DNA from 3 places in the Nonomuraea sp. NPDC050556 genome. Region 3 is predicted to be linked to each of the others. Evidence: riboswitches for the same ligand, from Rfam matches in the RefSeq annotation. Region 3 holds a riboswitch; each other region holds the start of a gene.
What was found. A riboswitch is a leader RNA that binds a small molecule or an ion and turns the genes downstream of it on or off. The one in region 3 is predicted to bind thiamine pyrophosphate.
Positions count from the first base shown of each region.

Region 1: linked by a shared signal. The riboswitch ahead of thiO (glycine oxidase ThiO) and the one ahead of ACIBG8_RS44625 (purine-cytosine permease family protein) in region 3 are both predicted to bind thiamine pyrophosphate.
Region 2: linked by a shared signal. The riboswitch ahead of tenA (thiaminase II) and the one ahead of ACIBG8_RS44625 (purine-cytosine permease family protein) in region 3 are both predicted to bind thiamine pyrophosphate.

Region 1 is NZ_JBITGU010000001.1:3,669,784-3,671,974, forward strand. It holds gene ACIBG8_RS17370 (NAD(P)/FAD-dependent oxidoreductase) at 1-1,116, opposite strand, end outside; TPP riboswitch at 1,162-1,277, shown strand; gene thiO (glycine oxidase ThiO) at 1,267-2,191, shown strand, end outside.
Region 2 is NZ_JBITGU010000001.1:452,330-454,520, forward strand. It holds gene ACIBG8_RS02260 (winged helix DNA-binding domain-containing protein) at 1-150, shown strand, start outside; gene ACIBG8_RS02265 (hypothetical protein) at 117-437, shown strand; gene tenA (thiaminase II) at 493-1,155, opposite strand; TPP riboswitch at 1,143-1,241, opposite strand; gene ACIBG8_RS02275 (dihydrofolate reductase family protein) at 1,352-1,933, shown strand; gene ACIBG8_RS02280 (dihydrofolate reductase family protein) at 1,935-2,191, shown strand, end outside.
Region 3 is NZ_JBITGU010000005.1:482,264-484,454, forward strand. It holds gene ACIBG8_RS44625 (purine-cytosine permease family protein) at 1-1,108, opposite strand, end outside; TPP riboswitch at 1,098-1,211, opposite strand; gene ACIBG8_RS44630 (hypothetical protein) at 1,243-2,079, opposite strand; gene ACIBG8_RS44635 (RNA polymerase sigma factor) at 2,082-2,191, opposite strand, start outside.

The DNA of each region.
Region 1 (2,191 bases), on a different contig from region 3:
AGAGGGGTCGAGGCGCTGTCCCGCCTCGACGATCCTGCGCCCCTGGACGAGGTCGCGCGGGCGGTCGACGGTGAGGACGGCGGCCAGCCGGTCGTCGTCGGTGAGCCAGCACACGGACCACTTGCCGTCGGGCCCGCCGCGGTTGATCATGCGGGCTCCCGCGTGGTGTCCCGCGTACTGGACCATGTGCCCGAACTGCTCCGACCAGAAGTACGGCACCGGGTCGTAGACGCCCTCCTCGCCGAGCAGGGTCGCTGCGGCGATCTCGGGGGCGCTGAGCGCGGTGTCCCAGTGCTCGACGCGCAGGCGGGTCCGGTAGCGGCGCGACCACCACGCGGCGCAGTCGCCGACGGCGAGCACGCCGGGCAGGGAGGTGCGCAGGTGCTCGTCGGTGACGACGCCGTTGTGCAGGTCGATGTCGGATCCGGCGAGCCATTCGACGGTGGGGCGGACGCCGATGCCGGTGACGACCACGTCCGCGTCGACGAACGAGCCGTCGAGCAGCTGCACGCCGCCCTCGTCGACGGAGCCGACCATGGTGTCCAGGCGCAGGTCGATGCCCTCGTAGAAGGCGGCGGTGCGGGAGCCGACCTCGGGGCCGATGGCGTGCGCCAGCGGGGCGGAGCCCGCCTCGATGACGGTCACGTGGCATCCGGCGCGCAGGGCGGCCGTGGCGACCTCCGCGCCGATCCAGCCCGCGCCGATGATCGCCACGCGGGCGCCGCGGACGAAGACGGCGCGCAGGGTGAGCGCGTCGTCGATGGTGCGCAGCACGTGCTGCATGCCGTCGCCCGGCAGCTTGATGGGTTCCGCGCCGGTCGCGATGACCAGGCCGTCGTAGGTGAACTCGCCCTCGGTGGTCTCCAGCACGCCCTCGCGCAGGCCCTTGGCCGAGACGCCAGGCCTGAAGTCGACCTCCAGCGCGTCCAGGTCGACGTCCACGTAGGACTGGTCGGTCTTGCCGAGCAGCACCGCCTTGGACAGCGGCGGGCGGTCGTAGGGCCGGTGGCGCTCCTCGCCCACCAGCGTGATCCTGCCGGGGAACCCGCGTCCCCTCAGCGCCTCGACACTCCGTACCCCTGCAAGCCCTGCGCCTACCACTACGACATGATTCACGCCCACGACCCTAAAGTGCGCTTTCCCGCAGCGGTAGGCTGGGGGCGTAAGACGCGCGGGAGTCCGGCCTGACCGGGCTGAGAGGAAGGCTGTCACGGGCCTTCGACCGCAAGACACCTGATCCGGATCATGCCGGCGAAGGGAGCGGAAATGGACCTGGTCGTGGGCGGTGGCGTCGTCGGGCTGTCGATCGCCTGGCGGCTCGCCCGTGCGGGCCGTACGGTCACCGTGGTCGACCCCGCACCGGCTTCTGGCGCCTCGCACGCCGCCGCGGGGATGCTGGCTCCGGTGAGCGAGGTCACATACACGGAGGAGCCTCTGCTCCGGCTGGGGCTCGCGTCGCTGCGCCGCTGGCCGTCCTTCGCGGCGGAACTGCTCGCGGAGTCGGGGGTCGAGCTCGACTACCGGGTCGACGGGACGCTCGACGTGGCGTTCGGGACCGATGATCTGGCGGCGCTGGACGAGCTGGCCGCCTTCATGGACAAGCTCGGCCTGCCGGTCGAGCGGCTCACCGGGCGCGAGTGCCGCCGCCTGGAGCCCATGCTGGCCCCGTCGGTGCGCGGCGGCCTCCTGGCGCCCCAGGACGCCTGGGTGGACCCCAGACGCGTCACCACAGCCCTCCTGGCCGCCCTGTCAAAGCTGCGGGTGCCCGTGATCCGGGCGCGCGCGACCGAGCTCCTGCGCGAGGGCGAGGCCGTCAAGGGGGTACGGCTGGCGCCGCGTGAGGCCGGGCCGTACCAGGAAGTCCTCGAAGCGGACCGGGTGATCCTCGCGGCGGGGGTGTGGAGCGGCGAGCTGGCGGGCGTCCCCGTGCGCCCGGTCAAGGGGCAGATCATGCGCCTCCACTCCCCCACCCCCCTGCTCACCCGCTGCGTCAGGGGCACCGTGCACGGCGCGTCCGTCTACCTCGTGCCGCGCGGCGACGGCGAGCTGGTCGTCGGCGCCACCCAGGAGGAGCTGGGCTTCGACACCAGGGTGACGGCCGGAGGCGTGTACGAGCTGCTCAGGGACGCCAGGGAACTGGTGCCCGGCGTCACCGAGCTGGAGCTCGCCGACGTGGTGGCCGGGCTGCGCC
Region 2 (2,191 bases), on a different contig from region 3:
GACGGCACGCTGGTCATGCAGCCCTTCGCCCCTCTTCGCGCCTCCGCGGCGGCTGATCTGGCGGAGGAGGGCGCGCGACTGCTGGCCTTCGCCGGGTTCGAGGGAGGGAGCATCACATGGCAGACGCCCAGCGGCTCTTCGACGACCTAGCCGAGGAGCACCTGGTGAAGCCGGAGGTGAGCATGGGGCGCATCCTGGCCAACGAGGGGCTGACGGTGAACGGCAAGCTCTACGCCTTCTGCTCCAGGGATCGCCTGATCGTGAAGGTGCCCCTGGAGCGGGCGCGCGCCCTGCTTTCCGACGGTACGGCGGAGCCGGTCGAGATGGGCAAGCGGCGGATGAAGGAGTGGGTGGCCTTCACCTCGCCGCAGGAGGAGGAGTGGCGCGCCTTCATGGCCGAGGCCCTCGCCTTCGTCGAGAGCCTCACCAAACGTTAGACCCCTCACGAGGAGAGACCTCTTCTCGGGGTCAGGGTCTTTCTGCCAGGGGTTCTTAGAGCCACTGGGCGGTCGGCCACTGCTCCAGCCGCCAGGCGCTGTCCCAGAAGAGCCACTCGAACTCGGTGGCCTTCACGAACGCCTCGGCCATGGCGTCCGCGTGCTCGGAGGTGGCCAGCCGGTCGGCGATGGCCCGCGCCTGGGTGACGGCCGCCTCGAACTCCGGATCCGCATAGGTCTCGATCCACGCCCGATAGGGATGCTCAGGCGTGCTGCGCGACACCAGCGCCTGTCCGACGTCCTGATAGACCCAGAAACACGGCAACACAGCAGCGACCAGCACCGGATAGGGCGCACTGAGCGCCACAGCCTGCAACCAGGAGGAGTAGGCCAGCGCACTCGGCGAGGTCACCACGCCGGACAGATCCGCCTCGGTCAGACCGTACTGCTCGATGTATCCGGCGTGCAGCGTGCGCTCAGCCGCGATGGCGGCGTGCGCGCTCTGCGCCCAGAACGCCGCCTCGTCGGGATCCTGCGCCCGCACCGCCGCCGTGGCCAGCGCCTTGGCGAACGCCTCCAGGTAGCGGGCGTCCTGGACGATGTAGAAGGCGAACCGCTCCCTGTCGAGGGTGCCGTCGCCGAGGGCGGCGTTGAACGGGTGCTCGTGGATGGCGCGCAGCAGCTTGGCCGTACGGGCCCAGACGTCGTCGGAGAACACGACAGTCCCTTCGCTAGTCCGAACTAGATCAGGTTCAACGGGTGTGATCTCAGCCCTGGACATACCGGGCACCCCGCGTCAGTGGACCACTGTAGCCGTTTCCGATGGGGAGAAAAATTTCTGCGAGTGAATGTCGATCCGCGCGAGCTCCGTCCGACGCGTCTGTGAAAGCACTCGAGAACACCTGGGAGACGCAATGAGCACCGTGATCATGGCCAACGTCGTGTCCGTCGACGGCTTCATCGCCGACGACAACGACCAGCCGGGACCGCTGTTCGACTGGTACTTCAGCGGCGACACCCCGCTCACCGCCGAAGGGTTCGGCAAGGTGTCGGCGGCGTCCGCCGCCTACATCAGGCCGATCTGGGAGAGCGTGGGGGCGATGGTGATCGGGCGGCGGCTGTTCGACATGACGAACGGCTGGGAGGGCAACCCGCCCGTCGGCGGGCACGTGGTCGTCGTCTCGCACCGGCCCAAGCCCGAGGGGTGGCACCCCGAGGCGTCCTACCACTTCGTCGACGACGTGACGAAGGCGGTCGCCAAGGCCAAGGAGCTCGCCGCGGGGGGTACGGTCTCCGTGGCGGCGGGGGAGGTCGGCGGGCAGGCGCTGGAGCTCGGGCTGGTGGACGAGGTGGCGATGGACGTCGTGCCGGTCGTCTTCGGGTCGGGCAAGCGCTACTTCGGGTCGGTCGGCAACGCGCAGCTGCTGCTGGAGGACGCGCACACGGTCGTCCAGGGCGACCGCGTCCTGCACCTGCTGTACAAGGTGCGCCGCTGACATGGCCGCGACCGTCCTTTACATGTCGATGTCCCTCGACGGCTTCGTCGCCGGGCCGAACGAGAGTCTGGAGAACGGGCTGGGTGACGGTGGGGAGCGGCTGCACTCGTGGTTCTCGAACGCCGAGGGTCCTGACCGCGAGGTCGTCGACGAGTCGTTGACCACGGGGTCGGTGCTCGCCGGGCGGGGGACCTTCGAACCGGCGGGAGGGTGGGGCGGGGATCACCACGACGGGATCGCCATCTTCATCCTCAGCCG
Region 3 (2,191 bases):
TCCACCGGGCCGAGCCGCCGAGCAGGAAGTAGTCGACGACCAGCACGGCGAACATCGGCACGAACACCGCGCCGATCACGCTCAGGAACGCCGCGTAGGAGTTGACGTTGACGAGCAGCGCCACGCCGATGGTCAGCAGGCCGATGACGAGCGAGAAGATGCGCCGGTCGACGCGCGGCATCAGGTTCTGCAGGGACATCGTCGTGGAGTAGTTGTTGGCGAACGACTGGTCGGTCTCCCTGATCACCAGGATCCCGAAGAACAGCGCCCCCAGCGGAGCGGCGACGAACGGGCCGAACACCGCCGTGCTGTCCGCCGTGACGGCGGCCGCCCCCGCGATGGCCACCGCATAGACGCCCAGCCCCAGGCAGGCGACCTGGGCCAGCGTGTAGCCGCCCACGACGCCGGTGAACGCCGCCCTGCTCGACCTGGAGTGCCTGGCGAAGTCGGCCGCCATGGGCACCCAGGAGACCGACAGCGCGATCACCAGGTCGACGGCCGGCGCGAAGCCGTCCCAGGAGCCGCCGGTCTGCGGGCCGACCTGGGAGAGCAGCGAGTACGCGAACCACGCCATCGCCACGACCACCCCGATCGTGACGTAGCGCCGCAGGATCCTGATGGACCCGAGCGGCCAGATGGTCAGCGCCGTGGTGAGCACCCCGGCGACGACCACCCACACCCCGTACGGCACGGCCGTGCCGAAGATGGCCGTCGCGCCCTTGGAGATCACCCACAGCTCGAACGCGCCCCAGCCCAGCATCTGGATGATGTTGATCACCGTGGGGACGTAGGAGAGCTTCGCGCCGAACAGACCGCGCAGCAGCACCATGGACGGCTGCCCGGTCTGCGTGCCGGGGATGGCGGACAGCCCCACCATCGCGGTGCCGATCAGGCTCCCGACGACGGCAGCCACGAGGGCCGCCGTCAGGGTCAGGGGGGCGTCACCGGTGGGGTTGACCAGCCAGAGGGCGCTGGAGAAGCCGAGGAGGCTGACTCCGAGGTTGGCCCAGAGGGCTCCCTGGTCGAGCACGCCGAGCGCTTTGGGAGGTGCTTCTCCCAGCGTCAGAGGGACTTCCGCGTGCTGGGGGTCATCGACGACATGCGTCATCACACACTCCCTACGCCGGCATTACCCGGACAGGTTCATGCGGTCGGCAACAGCGGTAGTTGCCCTCTCAGCCTGGTTGCCCCAAGCTCCCGCGGTTCTGAAGTTTCGCCCAGGATAATGCCATACGTCGGTTTCTAGGAAGGCGGGCCCTGGCAGCCCATGCGTACCCAGAGTGCCTCGTCCTCGCCCGGGTCGATCATTTCCGGGGCCGCGGAGAGCTGCGCGTGGCCCTCGCTCACCGGGGCGCCGTCGATGACGTACCAGTTGTCCGGCACCGCGGAAGGCTCCTCCTCGCCGTACTCGGTGACGGAGTCGACCGTCACACCGCGCTCCTGGAACAGCCGCTTGACCTCGCCGACGGTCTTGTTGACGAAGTTCACGCAATGCATGACCTCGCCGTCGTCGTGAATGCTGCTGACGACGTCGTACCTCTCGCCAGGCTTCGCGGCGCGGCCGAGGTCCACGGTGGCCTGGCCCTTGAAGTCGACGGGGACCCTGATGCCGAGCGGGCAGCCTCCCGTCTCCTCGCACTCCGGTACGTCGATCGTCTGGATCTCCTCCGGGAGCGAGTTGTCCGGGCGGTAGGCCGTGATCTCCCCCACGTGCCCCGGCGAGGCCGACGTCAGCGTCAGGGTGACGTTGATGCCGCGCGCCCTGAGCTCCGCCTGGATCTGCTCCGAGGAGGCGTTCAGATCCTGGACCGTGATGACGTAGTAGCCGTTCTCCACCGTGATGTCGAGGGCCGCCGCCGGTTGCGGGGTGAGCACTGCCCAGCTCACCGCGGTCACGGCGGCGGCGGCCAGCGCGACGGCCGGCAGCGCGAAGCGCCGGAGGATGCTGGTGCGCCGAGCGGGAGCGGGCATGGCCTGGGGCTCCGCTTCCATTTCCATGATCTCGTGCATCAGCTCGTACGCGCTGGGGGTCAGTCCCGGCCCCGGGTCGGGGGCCAGGGAGGCTACGAGGTTGTCCATGCTCACGAGCTCTCCTTGACGAGTGCGGGGGCGAGGGTGACGGCGCGCGTGCCGTACCTGCTGACGTCGACGTCCGATGCGGCCAGCTCCGCTGCCAGCCGCTTGCGCGCCC